3 regions of the Sporosarcina sp. Y352 genome follow, and region 1 is predicted to be linked to each of the others. Evidence: riboswitches for the same ligand, from Rfam matches in the RefSeq annotation. Region 1 holds a riboswitch; each other region holds the start of a gene.
What was found. Region 1 has a riboswitch for S-adenosylmethionine ahead of msrA (peptide-methionine (S)-S-oxide reductase MsrA). Riboswitches for the same ligand answer to the same signal wherever they lie in the genome.
Positions count from the first base shown of each region.

Region 2: it holds a riboswitch for S-adenosylmethionine, as region 1 does, so the genes downstream of both, AC1TO6_RS12695 (bifunctional homocysteine S-methyltransferase/methylenetetrahydrofolate reductase) here and msrA (peptide-methionine (S)-S-oxide reductase MsrA) in region 1, are expected to answer to the same signal.
Region 3: it holds a riboswitch for S-adenosylmethionine, as region 1 does, so the genes downstream of both, AC1TO6_RS16400 (5-methyltetrahydropteroyltriglutamate--homocysteine S-methyltransferase) here and msrA (peptide-methionine (S)-S-oxide reductase MsrA) in region 1, are expected to answer to the same signal.

Region 1 covers NZ_JBXCJE010000009.1:92,330-99,440, forward strand. The annotation lists gene AC1TO6_RS15050 (ribonuclease YeeF family protein) at 1-775, shown strand, start outside; gene AC1TO6_RS15055 (DUF4176 domain-containing protein) at 825-1,139, shown strand; gene AC1TO6_RS15060 (hypothetical protein) at 1,189-1,752, shown strand; gene AC1TO6_RS15065 (hypothetical protein) at 1,836-2,201, shown strand; gene AC1TO6_RS15070 (hypothetical protein) at 2,668-3,348, shown strand; SAM riboswitch class I at 4,120-4,230, shown strand; gene msrA (peptide-methionine (S)-S-oxide reductase MsrA) at 4,330-4,890, shown strand; SAM riboswitch class I at 4,960-5,070, shown strand; gene AC1TO6_RS15080 (YezD family protein) at 5,189-5,356, shown strand; gene AC1TO6_RS15085 (MetQ/NlpA family ABC transporter substrate-binding protein) at 5,471-6,292, shown strand; gene AC1TO6_RS15090 (methionine ABC transporter ATP-binding protein) at 6,298-7,111, shown strand, end outside.
Region 2 covers NZ_JBXCJE010000006.1:195,300-202,410, forward strand. The annotation lists gene metH (methionine synthase) at 1-2,500, opposite strand, end outside; gene AC1TO6_RS12695 (bifunctional homocysteine S-methyltransferase/methylenetetrahydrofolate reductase) at 2,493-4,340, opposite strand; SAM riboswitch class I at 4,413-4,520, opposite strand; gene phaC (class III poly(R)-hydroxyalkanoic acid synthase subunit PhaC) at 4,699-5,790, opposite strand; gene fabG (3-oxoacyl-[acyl-carrier-protein] reductase) at 5,873-6,655, opposite strand; gene AC1TO6_RS12710 (polyhydroxyalkanoate biosynthesis repressor PhaR) at 6,714-7,111, opposite strand, start outside.
Region 3 covers NZ_JBXCJE010000011.1:96,285-103,395, reverse strand. The annotation lists gene AC1TO6_RS16410 (hypothetical protein) at 1-118, shown strand, start outside; gene AC1TO6_RS16405 (hypothetical protein) at 160-354, shown strand; gene AC1TO6_RS16400 (5-methyltetrahydropteroyltriglutamate--homocysteine S-methyltransferase) at 401-1,513, opposite strand; SAM riboswitch class I at 1,965-2,078, opposite strand; gene AC1TO6_RS16395 (urease accessory protein UreD) at 2,218-2,949, opposite strand; gene ureG (urease accessory protein UreG) at 3,017-3,646, opposite strand; gene AC1TO6_RS16385 (urease accessory protein UreF) at 3,670-4,410, opposite strand; gene AC1TO6_RS16380 (urease accessory protein UreE) at 4,352-4,798, opposite strand; gene ureC (urease subunit alpha) at 4,857-6,572, opposite strand; gene AC1TO6_RS16370 (urease subunit beta) at 6,569-6,937, opposite strand; gene ureA (urease subunit gamma) at 6,953-7,111, opposite strand, start outside.

The DNA.
Region 1 (7,111 bases):
CCCGTTTCCTTATGAAAATTCACTTCTCTTCAATAATGGAACCTTTTCAAATGCTGGATTTAATACCGGGTTCATTCAATACATGAACAACATAAGTACTAACGCGAAGAAAGTGGAGTCTCCAAAGAAAACCTCGGATACTGACTTTTTCATTGGTGGAGATACCGTAGAGGCAAATGAATATGTAACGGTTACTGGCGGAGCAGGTATGTATAAAAATGATTGGTCTGGTTTTGATGGGTATAGCAAAGGGGATAACAAAATTGGAGGAAGTTCAGAGGCCAGTTTGATCCATGGAAAAGTGGCACTTGATACAGATATTATTGATGCGGAAGGAACCATCAATGTTTTAAAAGGTTCTGCTGATGCAAGAATCGGTGGGGAATCTGTGCTAGGCTTGAATCTGCCTCTGCCATTGGCAAAGGTGAAAGGCGCCGCTTATGAGCTGGAAGGTAAAACACAATTTGATAGAAATATTCCCTACCTCGGAAAAGTGATTGGTGGAACCGGAATAGGTGCTGGTGCAAGTGTAGGTAACGCAGAAGCATATGCAGGGTTTGATAAAGGATCGATTGGAATTGGGGCAAAAGCTTCGGTGGCGGAAGCGGAGGTTAACCCAACACTCGGGATACCATTCACGGATATAAACGCGAAGTTTACGTTTGGTGTATCCGCGATTGGCGTTGGGGGTGAAGCAAAGATTGGTAAGGAAATATTATTAGACTTACGTTTATTATTCGGAGCAAAAGTGGGGGTCAGCTTTGAAACAGAGTGATAATAAGTTGCCTTCTACTTACTAAATGCTGAAAAAGGAGTTTTTTATAATGAAGAAACAATTTCAATCAAGATCAATCGATAAAGGAAATAACCTGTTGCCAATTGGGACAGTACTAAAGATAGAGGGTGTAGAGCCTTTCATCATGATCTATGGTAGAAAACAAAACCAAGTGGACGGCGACGGGAAGATGTGGGATTATGTTGGATGTCCTTATCCGCAAGGGCATATTTCAACGAATACGAATCTTTTTTTTCAGCACGATGATATTGCAGAAGTTGTATTTAAAGGGTTTGAAACAGAAGGAGAGCTAGCATTCCGAAAAGAGTTAGATAGACTACTTTCAAAAGAAAAGGTACAGTAACTAAATAATAGGCGTCAGTAATTTTTATTCATGATTGGAGAGTCTCGAAATGAAGAAGCTAATTGGAGTTTTATTCTTTGCAATACTATTAGTGGGGTGTAATGCCACCAATGACGAACAACCGAAGACGGGAGATGAAGAAAACGTGGAAAAAGATAAAGAGCAACAAGTTCTTTCGATGCAAGTATTGAAAGCGGACGAGGAAAATGGCGTCACGTTGGAAGAAGAGATGTATCAACAATTGTCCGGACTTGTAGAAGCCAATCCCGATATTGGGGTTGCGGAAGACTTTAGTATTCATGCAATTGACCTTGTAGAAAAGAGTGCAGGCGAGAGTGTCATGTTATTCTTAGGGATTAACCGGTTGGAAAAGGGAATCAAAAATATTACGTTAGAATACACGTTGAGCGTTGAAACGGAGGGTACTGTAAAATATGTATTCAATCGTGAAAAAGTAGACCTATCCGAATCATTTGCAGGTGTTATTCAGCCAAACCATGCGATTCCATTTACCGTTCCGGTTACACCAGAGGGGAAAGAACTGCTTCAATTGATGACTGAAGAAAACAAAACTGTGAAAATCGAAAACGCTAAATTCGAATTGGAAAAATAAAAAAAGTGCTACAGCTTTTCACGAAGTTGTAGCGCTTTTATGTTTAGGGAAATGATGGAGGTTTAGAAAACGTGAGGAAAATAATGAGCAACGTATGGGAAGTATTGAAGCAATCTTCTTCGGAAATAAAGGCGAACTGGAAGTTTAGTCAACTCGTTCAAGGAAGAAGTAAAAAGATGAAAATGTATGTATTAGTTTACATGAATACCGGTTTTTTTCTTGTCTACGCAAGTCTTTGTTTTATATCCATTCTTTATATTCTGTTTGGTATCATAGGCGGCACAATCCTAGGAATCACGGAAAGCCCATATTGGTTCTTGTTATTTCTATTGCCAGTAGCCGCGCTGCCATTTTTGTATTTTGTACATAACATTTGGACCTCTTACTATCCTGGCTTTAAAAGGGAATATTTAACAAAGAATTCGATTCAAGTGCGTCAAGAGGAATGAGTTTTTCTATGCATCCCTATTGTGCGGGATAGTGCTACAGCTTCACCAGGCTCCAAATACAGAAAAATCAAAGGAACCTGCCAGTGAAAAAGCGAAAGAAGCATAAATAAAGTAAACAAGAAAATCAAGAGAAGAAAGAAATGAAGGTATGATTCCTAAATTCACGGAAAATGAAATTTTCAGGATTGTAACGCTTTTAGTTGTTCAATGGGATATGTAATCGTCCAACTTGCCTTATCACTCCTTTATAGTGAATCAGCAAAAGTGCTTTTTTATTAGATTAGAAAGGATAAGTTATTTCTTCCCAGGTCGGTGTCACCCGGCATAACGACGGAGAAACAGATTCAATTTGTGATGCTATAAAAAGTTGTAAAAAACATTAACGATAATATTTTTTCTTGGTTTAAAGGATAGGAGAGAACCTAAAATCGAAAAGAAAAAAATTGATAAGATTGCGTTATCTTATTTGAAATTCCAAACACCTAAGGAAAACAGATCGAATATTATTGGGTTTTTCTTAATCTGCTTATATTTGGCTGGAATGCTTCCAATTCTGGGTGCGCCATTTTCGTTTATTTATTTTATGGCGGCAATTGTGCCGGTAGTAATCCTACAAATTTGGGGATTGCTTTATTTATTCGCCCCATACAAATTTGAGAAGTCCTATTATCTCTTTTTTGGTGTATATGGGGTTGTTAATACATATGTCTATTTTTTAGCATCGCAAAAACTGTTGTATTACAATGTTGGAGCGGTGGGGAAAGTACCTTTTATTATTGGGCTGTTTCTGCTTATCGGATTACTGTTGACGATTAATTGGCTAAATATAAAAGCCCTTTACTCGGGAACCTACCATAAAATGCAACAGATGAAGAGTATCAATATCCGTTGGCTGTCAATTGGTGGGATTGGATATGTGATAGGTCAACTTGTGCTATCACTCCTCTATAGTGATTCTGCAAAAATGCTTTTCTTAGTATTATTACTTTCCTTTGTCTCGATTATCACTGCCTACTTCTCTGTTTATATCCATAGGTATTTTTATATTGTTAAAAATATAAGTATTGTAAAGCAGGTTTATCCAGAGTTTGGTTTACCACTGAATGAAAGACAAGACGAATCTAAAAAAAGTAAAAGAAAGAAGTGAAGATATGATTCCAGAGTTTACGGAAAATGATATTTTCGTCATGGTATAAACGCTGAATACAATGTCAATCATTCCATCAGAAATAAGATAGACAATAGCCCGGAGTAGCTTGTTATCTTGTGTTGCAAGTTCTGCTTCAAAAGCTTTAATTTCGATAAAAGAGGTTATTTAGATATTGAACATGTAGCTAAAAGTAACTCTATGTGATTGACGGCCTGAAGCTCGTGCTGTACCGCTCATGTATCGGGTGAGTACCGCCCGATGCTCGCTGGGGACCGCCGATATAATGTGTGTGCCCGCTTGAATATCGCGGACGACCACTCATATATCGGTTGAACCCGCCCAACCAAACGCCCAAAAAACGTTTTAAACAAGCACCTAACGAATAAAATTATTATTATTAAAACAATAATTCATCACTAGCAATCCCCATCGAATTCCCACCCACTAAATCGACTTACTGACAGTCACTAAGTCACACAAAAAGCTATCCAGAAAAACCGTTAAGAAGTAACGAAGAAACCCAACCAAATTTAAATCGGCTAATTTTCTGTAATCCGAAAGTACCAAGAGTGCCTATTTCACTCACTTCCTCACCTAATTAAAAGCTTTGCCAAAACTGAAGACTTCTAGTTCTTTTCTCATAACCATATTAAACATTCAAACATCGTATATCTTACTCAATATAGTAAAAAATCACAAAATTATATTTTCAGACATTGACTTATCTAAATGGATAGACTAGTATGAATATCAATTACATAGCTAAAACTCTTATAAAGAGAGGCGGAGGGATTGACCCTGTGAAGCCTCGGCAACCATTGAACAGTGTTCAAACGGTGCCAATTTCAACAGATTTATTATGAATCTGACAGATGAGAGGTTTTGCACGCGATATTTGTCATGCGGCGACCTCTTCTTTTAGGAAGGGGTCGTTTTTATATGGCAGGGGCGTTTATTATAACGAAGAGGGGGATTATGATGACTCAGAAAAAAGTTGAATTGGCAACATTTGCGGGTGGGTGTTTTTGGTGTATGGTGCAGCCGTTTGATACGCAACCCGGTATTGAAAAAGTAGTTTCCGGTTATATTGGAGGCGTCACTGAAAATCCGACGTACGAGGAAGTGCGTGCGGGGGTTACGGGACATACGGAAGCGGTGCAAATCACATATGATCCGACAGTCTTTTCTTATGAAAAACTAGTAGACATCTATTGGCAGCAAATTGACCCGACGGATGCAGATGGTCAGTTTGGCAGTCGTGGAACTTCTTACCGCACGGCAATCATTTACCATCATGAGGAACAGCGACAGGTTGCGGAACGCTCAAAAGAGGCGTTAATCCAAAGTGGTCGCTTTGAAAAACCAATTGTTACTGAAATCGTTGAAGCCACAATCTTTTATCCTGCCGAGGACTATCATCAAGACTATTATCAAAAGAACCCAGAAAAATATAAAGTCTTCAAAGAAGAGTCGGGAAGAGCGCCCTTCATTCGCGAGAATTGGAATGAAAAATTGGTAGAGGCGTCACTTAAAAAGTAAATAGTTTTAAAGTATAGTTGACACATCGGAATAGATGGATTATTATGAATATCAATTACATAAACAAAACTCTTATAAAGAGAGGCAGAGGGACTGGCCCTTTGACGCCTCAGCAACCATTGAATTCATTCAAACGGTGCCAATTCCAGCAGATGTCGTTCGTCATCTGACAGATGAGAGGTTTTGCCTACAAACTACGTGTTGCGGCGACCTCTTAGTTCACAAGAGGCCGCTTTTTTGTAGTCGATCATCAGACTAGACGTTGTGACCGTCACTCAGAAAAAAAGGAGGATGCGCAATGGTTTTGAAAGTGAATGATGTAGTTAAAATCGATGCGATTACGCAGGCGCTGAAAGGTTTGGATTTTGGAGAGGTACACATTACCATCCATGAAGGACAAATCGTTCAAATCGATCGAACTGAGAAAAAACGGTTCCCAGTACTGAAAACTGAAAATAAGAAGTGAAGCTGACCGGACAACCGGAGGCCTCTTGACTTTCACGATATTGTTCAAAGACAATATTGCGAATTGCTGGAGGCCTTTTTTGTATATAAATTAGAAATTTAGGGGGAATAGAAGATGAAAAAAGTGTTTAGAAATTTATTGCTTATTGCAATTAGTGTACTGGTATTGGCGGGGTGCGGGTCTGCATCTGCGGATGATGAAAAGAAGATTAAGATCGGCGCAACAGCGGGTCCTTATAGTGATCAATTGAAGGAAGGGATTATTCCTATACTTGAAAAAGACGGCTTCGAGGTTGAGATTGTCGAGTTCAATGATTATATCCAGCCGAACAATGCGCTAAATGAAGGAAATATCGATGCGAACTTATTCCAAAATCGAAACTATTTAGTGAATTTCAATGAATCCCATGACATGGACCTCGTACCTGCATATGGCGTTCCGACTGCTCCAATTGCACTTTATTCGGACCAACATACAGCTCTTGAGGATGTGAAAGAAGGCATGACGGTGACGTTGCCAAACGACCCGACAAACCTGGCAAGATCTTTGAACATGATGGAAGACTACGGCTGGATCACAATCTCTGAGGATGTTAATCCGATAACAGCTTCCGAAAAAGACGTGGAAACCAATAAATACAACTTGAAAATCCAACCACTGGATGCGGCGCAAACACCTAGGTCACTCGGTGATGCTGACTTCGCATTCGTCAATGGGAACTTCGCTCTGGCATCAGGTTTGAAATTAACAGAAGCGGTCGATGTGGAGAAAACATCTGAAGATTACTTGATTTACTTGACGATACGAAAAGAAGACGAAGATAAGCCGTTTGCCAAAGCATTGAAGGCTGCGTATCATTCCGACGAATTCTATGAATACACGAAAGAAAATGCAGCGGGTTATGTGCTACCACCTTATCAAGCAGAAAAGGAGTGACTTAAATGATTGAAATCGTCAATGTGACAAAACAATATAAAGACGTGAAAGCCGTTGAAGATGTCACCCTGACCATTCAGCAAGGTGAAATCTTCGGAATTATTGGCTACAGTGGTGCCGGAAAAAGTACATTGTTGCGCTGCTTGAACATGTTGGAAGCACCGACGGCGGGGCAAATCTTCATCGACGGAAAAGAAATGACTTCATTGACGAAGAGAGAGATAAAGAAAGAACGTGTGAAGATTGGCATGATTTTTCAACACTTCCACTTGATTAGCTCGAAAACGGTCGCAGATAATGTCGCATTTTCATTGAAAGCTGCGGGCAAAAGCAAGAGTGAAATCAAGAAACGCGTAGCGGAATTACTTGACATGGTTGGCTTGTCGGATCGTGCGGGACATTATCCAGCTCAATTATCGGGTGGACAAAAACAACGTGTGGGCATTGCACGTGCACTGGCAAATGAACCGAAAGTGTTGCTGTGTGATGAAGCAACCTCGGCTCTTGACCCGACAACGACAGCGTCCATCTTAGAATTGCTTCAGGAAATCAATCAGACATTAGGCATTACAATTGTCTTGATCACGCATGAAATGGCAGTCGTACAACAGATTTGCCACCGCATCGCCGTGATGGAAAACGGAAAAGTCGTTGAAGCAGGTGACGTCTATGACTTGTTCGCGAATCCAGCAACGGCTTTAACAAAGCAATTTGTGCAAACGGTCCATTCTTTAACATTGCCAGAACGCTTGCTAACGGGCCGAAAAGGGTCAATCGTCCAAATCGTGTTCCGCGGGGAATCTGCTGAAGAAGGCGTCA
Region 2 (7,111 bases), on a different contig from region 1:
TGGCTAGGTCAAGTCCTTGCATCGCATCTTTTGCATATAACACTGGCCCATCATATTCAGCTGAAATCTTCGTTTCCGTGAAACGACGAGACAGCGCTGCTCCACCTACAAGTATCGGTACATCGATACCCGCTTCTTTGAAATCTTGCGCTGTAATAACCATTTGATGAGCGGATTTAACGAGTAACCCAGACAAACCTATCATATCGGGCTTTTCTTTACGAATGACTTCAATCAGTGTAGCAGGTGTCACCTTAATACCGACATCAATCACTTTGTAGCCGTTGTTACTCAGTATGATCTCAACCAAGTTTTTCCCAATATCATGAACGTCGCCTTTGACAGTGGCAAGTACGATTTTCCCCTTACCAGAATCATCTTCTTTTTTCTCCATGAAACCTTCTAAGTAGCCTACTGACGCTTTCATAACGCCTGCACTTTGGAGTACTTCAGCAACAATGAGTTTATTTTCATTGAACAACCGACCTACCTCAGCCATCCCTTTCATCAGTGGTCCGTTGATAATATCAAGCGGGGTATCATACATTTGAAGCGCCGCTTCCAAGTCAGGAATAAGCCCTTCTTTTGTTCCTTCAATAATATAATAAGCAAGACGATCAGGAACCGTTTTAGGAATATCATCTTCTGTTTTTTCTTTTTTCTTACCACGGTAAAAATCTGTGAAATCAGCGAGAGTTTGATCCGTTGTTGTGAATAAAAGCTCGTTCGCCATAGCAATTTCCTGTTCAGGAATAGAAGCAAAACGTTCTAGTTTCTCAGTATTCACAATCGCGTAATCAAGACCTGCTTGTGTACAGTGGTATAAGTAAACGGCATTCAATACTTCACGTCCAACCGGCGGAAGTCCAAATGATACATTACTTACACCTAGTGTCGTTAAACATCTGGGCATTTTTTCTTTTATCAATCGAATACCTTCTATTGACTCTACTGCAGCACCAATATATTGTTGATCGCCTGTTCCTACTGGGAATACGAGCGGATCGAAAATGATATCTTCCGGCGCTAACCCCCATTTATTCACAAGTAAATCATATGAACGCTCTGCGATTGCAAGCTTTCGTTCGCGTGTAACACCCATTCCAATTTCATCGATCGTCCCTACTACTACAGCTGCACCATACTTTTTCACAAGAGGCATCACGGCATCAAATCGTTCTTCCCCATCTTCTAAATTGATGGAATTAATAATTGTTTTACCTTGTGAATACTTTAACGCTTCTTCAATAACCTTTTCGTCAGTTGAGTCAATAACGAGAGGCACTTTCACTTTTTTCACAACTTCCTTCATGAATTGTGCCATGTCCTCCAACTCATCGCGATCCGGGTTCGCAAGACAAATGTCAATGACATGTGCCCCACTTTTCACTTGAGCGCGTGCAATTTCAGATGCTTCTTCAAACTTTCCTTCTATAATAAGCCGTTTAAATTTCCGGGAACCAATGACATTTGTACGTTCTCCGATTAATAAAGGACGCATCGATTCATCATATTGTAGCGGCTCAATTCCAGATATAACGTGACCATGACTTTCATCCACCGGTTTACGTGGAGCCAAATCTTTTACAGCTTCTCGCAAAGCTTTAATGTGAGCTGGAGTCGTTCCACAACATCCACCTACCAAGTTTAACCAACCCTTTTCTGCAAAGCCTCTTAGCTTTTGAGATAGTGATTCTGGTGACTCATGGTAATGTCCTTCTTCATCGGGTAATCCTGCATTGGGATAACAACTGACATAGCCGTCAGATATCTCTGATAGTGAACGGATATGATCTCGCATGAATTCAGGACCCGTTGCACAGTTTAAGCCTACAGAAAGTGGTTTCACATGCTCAATGGAAATATAGAAAGCTTCTATGCTTTGTCCGGCTAGCGTCGTACCCATTGGTTCAATTGTTCCTGAAATCATGATGGGAAGTTCTATTCCAGTCACTTCAAACGCCTCTTTAATACCAAGTGTAGCAGCCTTTACGTTCAGCATATCTTGACTTGTTTCTAGCAATATCAAGTCACTTCCACCATCAATCAATGCCTTCGCTTGGATATAAAAGTCATGTTTCAGCTCATCAAATGTAATGCCACCTGTTACAGAAAGTGTTTTTGTCGTCGGTCCAATTGCTCCTGCTACAAATCGAGGCCATTCATTTGTCGAGAATTCTGCAGTACATTTTTTTGCAAATTGGGCTGCACGATAGTTAATCTCATGCGCTTGGTCTCCTAAATTATAATCATTCAATACAACTGGCGTGCCACCAAACGTATTCGTAGAAATAATATCAGCACCTGCTTCTAAATATCCACGGTGTATGTTTTCAATAACTTCTGGATTTACGATATTTAAATATTCATTACATCCATCATATTCTTCCCCGCCGAATTCTTCCGGAGAAAGGTCCGCATTTTGAATCATCGTTCCCATTGCACCATCAATAATTAATATCCTTTTTTGAAGTTCTTTCTCAAGTAAACTCTTAGACATAACTGTGATCTCTCTCTTTCTGTGCATCTATTTCTTTAATATAATGAATCAATTCAAGTGACGTATCATATCTGAGGAAAGGCGTGATAATGTAAATTCCATTAAATAATTCTGCCGCTGTATCTATGAGTTCCTTCGCTATTTGAATACCTTCTGCAGTCGCTCTGTTTTTGTCATCTCCACACGCACGCATTCTTTCAAGTGCATCTTCTGAGAGCTTGATTCCGGGTACTTCGTTATGCAAAAACTCTGAACTTCTGATGCTAGTGAGTGGCATAATACCGATGAAAATAGGTGTAGGTAAATGCTTTGTCTGCTCGTGAATTTCTCGGATTTTTTCTTTTGTGAATACGGGTTGCGAGATGAAATAATCTGCACCCGCTTCAATCTTCTTCTCTAAGCGTTTTACTGCACGATCCAGTACACGTACATTCGGATTAAATGCTGCAGCTACAGAGAAATTCGCTTTCTTGCGGAGAGGTTTACCAGAGAATGAAATGCCCTCATTCAACTGTTTAATCAGTTGAATGAATTCCATACTAGACACATCGTATACACTTGAAGCCCCTGGGAAATCGCCCACTTTCGTAGGATCACCGGTTATTGCTAGGACTTCATGCAACCCAAGTGCATCTAACCCCATTAAGTGTGATTGGAGACCGATTAGATTGCGGTCCCGACATGTGATATGTACAAGAGGATTAATCTTATGCTCAAGTTTTAACATCGAACCCATCGCCAAATTGCTAATGCGCGGAGAGGCTAATGAATTATCAGCCATAGTGAGAGAGTCTATGCCTGCTTCGTTTAACGCCTTAGCACCTTCAATGAATCCAGTTATATCTAAATGACGTGGCGTATCCAACTCCACAATAATTGTTCGTTCTGTCATTACCTTGACATGAAGTGGCTTTGTTTTTTGCGGTTCTGCCTCTCGAATTACAATCGGCTTTCTTGGAGTCACTATTTTTTCCGAGATGGGCGCTAGATTTCCAATGTATTTTTTCGCAGCCTCAATGTGCTTTGTCGTCGTTCCACAGCATCCACCAATTAAGCGCACGCCCTCTTCCCGGAGTCGCAATGCAGCTCTCCCGAAATAATCAGCTTCTGATTCGTAGACAATCCGTCCATCCTCAACATCCATTAAACTTGCGTTTGGAGAAGCGGAAAGAAATGCTTTTTCAGGAAGTGTTACTTGTTCGAAAGCTTGAATCGTATGATGTGGCCCCAATCGGCAATTGACTCCTACTATGTCCGCACCCAGTGCTTCAAGCTGATGAAACGCTTCGTTAAGTTGCATTCCATTTTGCAAAATGCCTGGATCATGCATTGATACTTGGGCAATAATTGGCGTATTTGTTAGTTTGCGTAAATGCTTTACAGTAGCAACAAGTTCTTCAAAATCATAATAGGTTTCTAGGAGTAAACCGTCCGGATCCCCTGCCAATAAGTGATTGGCTTGCTGATCAATCATTTTTATTATTTCTTCAACCGTCGCATCACTTTTACGAATCCCACGGATACCGCCTATCGTACCAAGTACAAACTGTCCGCCTGGTGCAGCAGCTCTTTTTGCAATTTGAATTGCTGCTTCATTAATTTCTTTTACTTGATTTTCTAAACCATAACGCTCCAGCTTAAGAAGATTGGCTCCATATGTGTTGGTCTGAATAATATCTGACCCAGCCGTAATATAATCTAAGTGAATTTTCTCCACAATCTCCGGTTTCTGTAGATTCAGTTCTTCGTTACAGTACTCAATCCCATATGAATAGAGCAGCGTCCCCATAGCCCCATCCGCAATTAATATCTTTGTCTGCAGTTCTTCCAGTAAGCCCATTCCACCCAATCCCCCTTTAATACAAAAAAAGCCTTCCATGAAAAGAAGACTTAACGATTTAAAATTCGTTCTTCTTCATCTCTCAGGACATTTCTCTCCTGCTGGAATTAGCACCTGACCATATTATGGCTGGTTGCTGAAGCGTCATTGGGCCAGTCCCTCGACTTCTCTCGATAAGAATTTAATATTCAGTTTTACTAACTATGATTATCCTATCGTTATAACTCGTATCAGTCAAGGACTTTTTCGTAAAATGCGAATATTCTTTTCCTTATTATTTTTATTTTTCAGATTTCGAAAAAATAAAAGCTGCTAACACAATAATATAATCATGTTAGCAGCTTTTACTCGTATTATATTATTGTATAGAGTGTTTTGTTAACCATTCTTCAATCAACGGAAACGTATTGTTAATGGCTCTTCTACCAGCAACCACTGAGACATGACCAGTATCCGTCAGATGGAAAGTCTTATCTCTACTTGAGATTTTAGCGTTTAGTGGTTCTACTTGGTTAGGAGAAGCGATGACATCATGCTTTCCGGCAATATTTAATACATTTGCCGTAATCTTGCTTAACTCCACTTTCTGTCCTCTAATATAGAGTTCATCATTAATTAATTTATTCTCTTGATAAAACTCACCAATCCATTGCCTATAGGCTTCACCTGGAAACGGAATTCCGTCATTCAGCCATTTCTGCATCAACTTCCAATTGTTAACGAATTCCTCATTATCCGCGCGATCCGCCAGACTGATATAAGGACCATAAAAATTGGCTATCGGATTTAACAGCTTGTTGCCAAAATCAATCATATCATGAGGAATCAAACCAAGTGTGTCAACTAGTTTATTCAAGTTAAAATGACGTTTGTCTAACCAGCTCGTATATAAACCTGCATCCGAAAAATCAAATGGGCTCGTCATGAAGATTAAATTACGAATTGGCAGTGTAGGATGTAGTGCCGTAAAAATAGAAGTCATCGTCCCACCCATACAATAACCAAGCAAACTGATTTCCTTGGCATCCGACGTTTTCAATACTTTCTTAACAGCGCGCGGAATATAATCTAAGATATAATCATCTAATTTCATATATCGATCTTCATAACCCGCAGTACCCCAATCCAGTAAATAAACGTCGTGGCCTTTGTTTGTAAGATGTTCGATTAGACTATTGCCAGGTGTTAAATCCAATATATAAGGTTTATTGATCAATGCATAAACCATTAATATAGGGACGCTATTCGTTTTCTTGACTGTTGATTGATAGCGATATAGTTTCGCTTTATTCTTTGTCCAGATAACTTCTTTAGGTGTTTGACCGACTTTTGGTTCAGGCTCATTTGTCAGTACCGACGTCATCCGTTGAATTCGTTCAAAACCTACCTTCAAATCATCAGGCATTGTATCCATCCATTTGTCAGCATCTTTTATACTAGAATAACCCATTTTTTTCCTCCTATCAAAATTCAATCATTTATAAGGGCTTCCTTGCAGAAGACCCTTTCCACAAGTAAAAAATGGTAGGTTATTACATGTATAATCCGCCATTCACATTGATTGTTTGCCCCGTAATATACTTAGCCTGTGTAAGGAACAATACAGCTTCTGCAATTTCTTCCGTTTGGCCCAAACGTTGCATTGGAATTTTTGCAATAATACCCTCTTTTACATTTTCAGGCATTTCTCCAACCATTTCCGTTTCGATAAATCCAGGACAAACAGCATTGACAGTAATTCCACTTCTAGCTGTTTCTAATGCCAGTGATTTCGTTAAACCAATCAATCCCGCTTTTGATGCCGCATAGTTTGATTGACCGAATCCGCCAGCCTGTCCGATGATTGAGCTTATGTTAATGATTCGTCCAGACTTTTGCTCCAGCATATGATTAATTACTTCCGATGTTGTATAGAAAACACTGTTTAGATTGACATTGATTACCTCATTCCATTCCTCATTAGAAAGTTTACGGAATGTACGGTCTCTTGTAATACCTGCATTATTCACGAGAATGTCAATCTTCCCAAAACGATTGATAACTTCAGCCATGAAATTCTTTACATCGTCCGCTTTAGATACGTCAGACTGAATTGCACAAGAAATTCCACCTTGTTCTTCAATTTCCTTTACAACTGCTTCTGCACTATCAATTCTAGATTGGTAATTAATCGCAACAGATGCACCATTTTCAGCTAATACTTTAGCGATTGTAGCACCAATTCCGCGTGAACCCCCAGTTACTACTACCACTTTCCCCGCAAGTGGTTTGCCAATCGTACTTTTTTCAGTTACTTCGTTTATTTGTATAGTCATATTCCCACACACTTCCCATCACTCTATTTTTTACCCCTTAAATTGAACAAATCTACTATTACTTTTTCAACTCTTTCGGTGCGACCACCGTTTTTTCTTTCTCTATACCTTCAAGCACCTCAAGAACTTTATCCAGTTTTCTCTCCAAGTTTAGGACAGACCTTCTTAACTGACTAATTTCTTTTGTCGCATCTAATTTACCTAATTCTTCTTCGAATTTATCTTCAAGATTGTCAACTTTGCCTTCTAAATTAATGACGAGAGATGCAACATCCGCAAGTTCTGCTCGCGTAGGCATATTCATTTGTTTCAAATAAGACTCAGTCGCCTCATTTGAATACTCCTGAAATTGCAGGTAGTAGTTTAGGGTCTCTCCCATTCCTTCAGAGAAAGATTCCTTCTTCAACGATTCTTGGATTGCTTCGTTCCAGTTCGCCTCTGTTTGTTCGTAAATGT
Region 3 (7,111 bases), on a different contig from region 1:
GTTATCACTTACGCTTGAAGAAGATGCTTTCCTGGGATCACCATCTGTTATCAAGACAGTCGTACAAAATGCCACTTCATCCGACTATCAATTGGGTGAGTTTTTCATATTGAATTAAATAAAGATGGCCAGTGGTTTGTCATTACGTATTCAGATGCCGTGTTCTTAAAGAATCCGTCCTTCAAAGACTATGGAAATGTATTGTCATCCGGAAGCAAAGCACGCCAGACTTTTTCGGTCGACGCGCTCGGTGTGACACTGATCCCAGGTGAATACCGTCTTGTGAAAACATTTTTATCGCTTGGTGAGCCGTTGTACGAGTTATCTGTCGCTGTACCATTTACTGTGGAATGAAAAAAACCTGAACAAAGCAAATGAGCTTTATTCAGGTTTATTTTATTTAGCCCCAGACTTCTTTCGCTACGTCTACAATGAATTTCAATTTCTCCCATTGCTGTTCTTCTGTCAGTTTGTTTCCGTGATGCGTTGATGCAAATCCGCATTGTGGGCTCAAGCACAGCTGTTCAAGTGGCACGTATTGCGCCGCTTCTTGAATGCGCGCGATAACCGCATCTTTGTCTTCTACTTCTCCATTTTTCGATGTAACAACACCAAGCACGACTTTTGCTCCACCATTTGGAACATGATCCAATGGTTTAAAGTCTCCTGAACGTTCATCATCATATTCCAAGAAGAAGCCATCTACTTTTTCTTTTGCAAGGAGTGTTGGCGCAATCAGTGCGTAGCTTCCTTCAAACGCCCACGTTGATTGGTAGTTTCCGCGGCATAAGTGTGTTGTTACGACTAAGTCTTCCGGCTTGTCTTCTAACACACCGTTAATGACGCGCAGTGCCAAGTCGATTAATTGTTCTCTTGAATAGGTTCCGTCATTGAACGGGATTTCCGGTGCAGATAGCCCGGCAATATAGACATCATCCAACTGTAAGTAGCGTACACCCGCTTCGTAAAATGCTTTCAAAGCATCTTTGTATGCTTGAATAACATCGTTTGCAAATTCTTCAACGTCAGGGTAAATGTCACTATTACGTATTCCAATATTAAAGAGTTGATTTGGGCTCGGAATCGTTTGTTTCACAACGGCACGGCCGCCAACGATTTCATTAAGCTCAACAAAGTCTTGAATGAATGGATGATTGGGGTTAAATGAAATCTTACCTGTGTTGCGAACGTCGTATTTTTCAGTTTCAACCCCGTCAAATGTGTAACCCTTCTCAGGTACAAATCCTTCAATTCCATTCAGATGCTCCAAGAAGTCTAAATGCCACCATGTACGTCTAAATTCACCATCTGTTACAAGTTCCAAACCAATTTCAATTTGCTTATCAACCACCCGTTTAATTTCCTGTGTTTCTACTTCTCGTAATTGTTGTGCAGTAATTGTGCCTTCTTTAAAGTCTTTGCGCGCTTTATGCAAGTTATCCGGTCGTAGTAAACTTCCAACATGGTCCGCTCTGAATGGTGCTTTCGTTAGTGTTGTCGCTTGATTTGTCATAGTAAATTCCCTCTTTCTGTTTTTTAGTGGATTTTGATTTTATTAGAACAGGACGCGAATGGGCGAACTCTTTTTCTTTTCTTACGGCAGTATCGCGTATGAGCGGGTTATTTTTCTTTTCTTTCGGCAGTACCGCGTATGAGCGGGTTATTTTTCTTTTCTTACGACAGTTCCGCGTATGAGCGGGTTATTTCCCTTCTCTTTCGGCAGTCGCGCGTATGAGCGGACTGGAAACCCGGATGCTTTTTCTGGCTTCGGAACGATGTTAAAAACGACTGAGTCTTTTGAGGGCACTTTATCTAAGTTTGTTGATAACTCAATTTAATTGGTGGATTTTTCAAAAACATAATAATTCTCCCTTCATTTTTTGAAGGTAACTTTGGTCTCCAGAAAGAACAAAAAACCCCTTCTAAATTTATAGAAGAGGTTTTGGCGAATTCGCTATTTGCTCTTCTCATCTCCAAGCAGTAAGCATTACACTTACGCTTCTGGAATTAGCACAGTACTTAAAAAGTCTGTTGCTGAGGTATCATCGGGCCAGTCCCTACACCTCTCTGGATAAGAAAGTTACGTATTTAGTTGTTAACCAGTACAATACGCGACTTCAAATAGAATGTCAATACAGAATATATAAAATATTTTAGTTATGTCTGTTCTTTGACAAGTTAGGCAAACAAAAAAGACACCCCAACCGGAGTGGCCCCTCAAACCATTGACGCCAAAAGTGCATAAACCCGTTTCATCTCTTCTTGCATCATCCACTGATCAACCGCGAGCCATCTGCAATGGATTGCATTTCCTTCAAGCCTTGTCATACCGGCTTTCAAACCTTCTTCCACCCGTAGTGTTTCCTGTAATGAACGGATATCTATGTCCTTAGCTTTAGGAGTTACTAGCCAGATCGAACCCACATACATTGCGTCTCCCAGTACACCAATACCAGTTAAGTCAACTTCTTTCGGTGAAAAATGCAGTGAATCAAAGGCGATCAGTTCGTCTTCAACGAAAATCTTAAAGTTTGATTTCAATGATTCATAGTCAAAAATTTCACCGCGCTTTTCGCGACCCGGGGCGAGGATTTCTCCCCATAATACCGTTGAATCAGCGGCTAGCCTAAGTGTCGTGTCGACTTGGAACTTCGCATCAGCGAATGGAATAATGACTTCAGGCATCCATTCCAGACGCGCTCGTTCGGCGAGCTGGACATCGATTGTCAACACACAAGTATCCCCTGTATGGGACGGATAGATTTTCAAAGCTGACTGCTGAATCAGCCTCGCGCTGCTGTCTGGTGCAATTTTTACCGTAATGTCATTTCGATCCCCTGCAACCATCCCGCCAGACGATTCCATTATGTAAACCGTCGCTGTCGGGTCTTTCCCATCGTAAAGTTCGCGGCTTGCCTTCAAAGGAGGCTGCTGGTAAACATGAGGCATCCGTGTATAGCCCCTTCTAAACTCGAACTCTACATCTAGTTTTCCGTGATGGATGGAGCGGGTCGGATTAAGCATTTGAACCAGCGGATTCCGCGCCTTCCAACAGCATATTGTGCTTAATCCAAGCAACGACCTTGTCTACATTTTTCTGTGTTCGCACATCCGTGAAAATGTACGGACGTCCGTTGCGCATTTTTTTCGTATCGCTATCCATCAGGTCAAGATCGACCCCGACGTACGGAGCAAGATCCGTTTTGTTGATCAACAAAAGATCAGAACGCGTTAAAGCAGGTCCGCCTTTTCTCGGAATATCCTGGCCTTCTGCGACGTCAATTACATAGATATAGCCGTCGACAAGTTCCGGACTAAACGTTGCAGATAGATTATCGCCGCCACTTTCCACAAATATAATATCAAGATCATCAAAACGAGATTTCAGCTCATCGATTGCCGCAAAGTTCATGGAAGCATCTTCACGGATTGCCGTATGCGGGCAACCTCCTGTTTCAACGCCCAAAATACGGTCTTCTTCAAGTACTCCGCTTTTAATTAAAAACTGTGCATCTTCACGTGTGTAAATATCGTTCGTAATGACAGCCACATTATAATCGTTATGCATTGCACGTGTCAGTTGGTCAACGAGCGACGTTTTGCCCGATCCAACCGGTCCACCGATGCCTATACGTACTGGTTTCATAAAAAAAACTCCTCCTAAAAAAATCAAGAAATAAACATCCTCGAGAATAAATATTCATGCTTCATTGAAGCTAGTTCGATGCCTAGCGCATTGTTGCTTATATCATCAATCGTCAGTGTCGACACCAATTCAGCCGCTTCCGTCACAGGACCAATCAGCCCGTAGGTCGTCTGGACACCGGCAGTTTGTCCGAATGGTACTGCACGGACTGCATTTTGGACGAGTCCGTTAAGCGATGCGAATAAATAGGTCATGACGGCATGTTGCGCACTGACGCCTGTTGTTGCACTGTAAATGCCATATAAAATGGAATAATGCCCTTTAATCTCTTTCGAATCAATGCGGTCTTTCCATTCAGCCAGGAACTTGTCCGTTCCGAGCGGAGCCACCGTTTTAATAAACTGTCTGCCAAGATTAATACTCGCATCACGTGATTCCTTCGCAAGCTTCATGGCCCCGCATAATTGCTCCAAATAAAGAAGTTGCTCAACATCCTTTTCCTCTGCTGCTGCATACGCTTCTTTGATCAAGATTGCATCACCGCGAACCAGGTTATGAAATAGAAACGATGTACAATAAGCGATTAAATCCTCTTTCGTCCGGATTAAATCCTCTTGTATATACGTTTCCATTCCATAGGTCTGCGTGTAGGATCCGATTGGAAAAGCGGAGTCATGGATTTGGAATAACCGTAAAAGTGCAGAATCAGTGAGAGTGTCCGCGGTATTTGAAGGGCTGTTTGAATCTTCTTTCCGTTGTTTCATAGGAAACACCTACTTCATCTAGCAACTTATTTAACGTATGGTCTGCACGCACAATAATTTCGTTTTCATCAATTAAACAAGGGGTATGACGGTTGCCGAGTTCGAATGCAGCTTTACCCATTTCCGTCATGTCTTTCGGGCTGATAACAATGACCGGCTCCATTTTCGTCCGGATTGCAATGCGGCGCTCAGCATCTTCAAAAAGGAGGTCGCCGTATTGAAGCGGTTCTTCCTGATTAAGTTTTAGCGCAATATCTGTCCCATGATCGGTTTCTGTACGGAGTATGCGCTTGCTCAACTCTTCCCAGTCAAGTTCAACCCATTCCGTTTTTTTACCGGCAATTTCTTCTTCTCTACCCACGTTGCCGATTAACTTTTCGATTAACACTTTACATCCTCCTTTAAAATCCAATCACGCCTCGGTGTGATTGCTTCGCTGAATGAAGTTAAAATAGGAAATAGCGCTGTGCCATCGGGAGAACGCTTACAGGTTCACACGTAGCCAAAACACCGTCAATTTTCACTTCATATGTTTCCGGATTGACGTCAATTTCAGGCGTTTCACTATTATGCTTCATATCTGCTTTGCTAATAGAACGGCAGTTTTTCACCGTACCGATCATTCGTTTCAAACCAAGTTGTTCCGGCAGTCCTTCTTCCACGGCAATTTTAGGTAGGAAAGTCATTCCCGCGTTTTGCGGACCCTGACCTTGAAAACCGTACATACGGCGCCCCATCATAGGTTGTGGTGTAGGAATGGATGCGTTCGGATCTCCCGTCATTGCGTAAACGGCGATTCCACCTTTAATAACAACCTCTGCTTTCACCCCAAAAAATGCTGGATCCCAGAGGATAATATCCGCCAGTTTTCCTTCTTCAAGCGAACCGACTTCATGACTAATTCCGTGGGCAATCGCCGGGTTAATGTTCAACTTTGAAATATAACGCTTTACACGGTAGTTATCATTATCTTTTCCTTCATCTTGAGGGAGAGGTCCGCGCTGCTGTTTCATTTTATTCGCCGTTTGAAATGTTCGGATTGTCACTTCTCCAACACGGCCCATCGCCTGTGAGTCGGATGACATCATGCTAAGAATACCCATGTCCTGCATAATGTCCTCCGCTGCAATCGTCTCGGGACGAATACGCGAATCTGCGAATGCCACATCTTCTGGCACGTCATGTTTCAAATGGTGACAAACCATCAGCATGTCCAAGTGTTCATCGATTGTATTCGTTGTAAATGGTTTTGTCGGATTTGTTGACGCAGGCAAGATGTTCGGCAATGCAGCCATCTTCAGCTGATCGGGTGCATGCCCGCCGCCTGCTCCTTCTGTATGGAAAACGTGGATGACGCGGCCCGCAATCGCATCGATTGTATCTTCAACGAAGCCCGCTTCATTGAGGGTATCGGAGTGAAGTGCAACTTGGATGTCATAGTCGTCTGCAACCATTAAACTCTGATCCAGCGCGGATGGTGTCGCACCCCAATCTTCATGGATTTTCAGGCCTATTGCACCCGCACGTATCTGTTCTACCAAAGGTTCGTGCGTCGATGCACTACCCTTTCCAAGCAAACCGACATTGACGGGTAAACCTTCAACCGCTTGCAACATCCTGTGAAGATGCCACTTTCCTGGCGTCACACTAGTTGCTTTTGAGCCGGCTGCAGGACCTGTTCCTCCACCAATGAATGTTGTTGTCCCAGCATTAAGTGCAGTATCTACCTGTTGAGGACTGATAAAGTGAATATGTGTGTCAATCGCCCCAGCTGTTGCAATCAAGCCTTCGCCTGCATAAACTTCAGTTCCAACACCGATAATCATGTCCTGATCCACGCCATCCATTGTATGTGGATTCCCTGCTTTTCCGACGCCGACAATACGTCCGTTTTTCATGCCAATATCCGCTTTCACTATACCCGTGTAATCAATAATCATGACGTTTGTTATCACAGTATCAAGAACACCTTCATCAGATGTATTTTTACCATTTTGACCCATTGAAACTCGTAATGACTTTCCGCCTCCAAAAATACCTTCGTCGCCGTATGTTGTATAATCCTTTTCAATTTCAATCCATAGATCCGTATCAGCAAGACGTACTTTATCGCCTACCGTCGGACCGTACATTTTTGCATATTGCTCGTGCGTTAACTTCAATGACCTTCAGCTCCTTTATAACCGCCCTCGGATGCCTTCTCTATAATTTCATCCTTATTATGCGTAGAACCTTCCGTCAGTTTATTCAAACCGAATACTTGACGTTTGCCTCCGAATTCAACCAGATCTACTTTTTTTTCTTCACCCGGTTCAAATCGAACCGCAGTGCCTGAGGGTATATTTAAATGCATACCGACTGCCTGTTGACGATCAAACTCTAAAAATTTATTTACTTCGATGAAATGGAAATGGGAACCGACTTGAATCGGTCGGTCACCTGTATTCGCAACACGAACTGTTGACACATCTCGCCCAAAGTTAATGTCAATCAAACCTTCTGACGGTCTAATTTCTCCTGGTTTCATATGAATTTCCTCCTCTCATTGAATTGGATTATGGACAGTTACAAGTTTCGTACCATCCGGGAATGTACACTCAATCTGCACATCGCTAATCATATCGCCGACACCTTCCATTACATCCTCAACCCTAAGTACATGCTTTCCTTCGCTCATTAACTGTGCAACCGTTTTACCGTC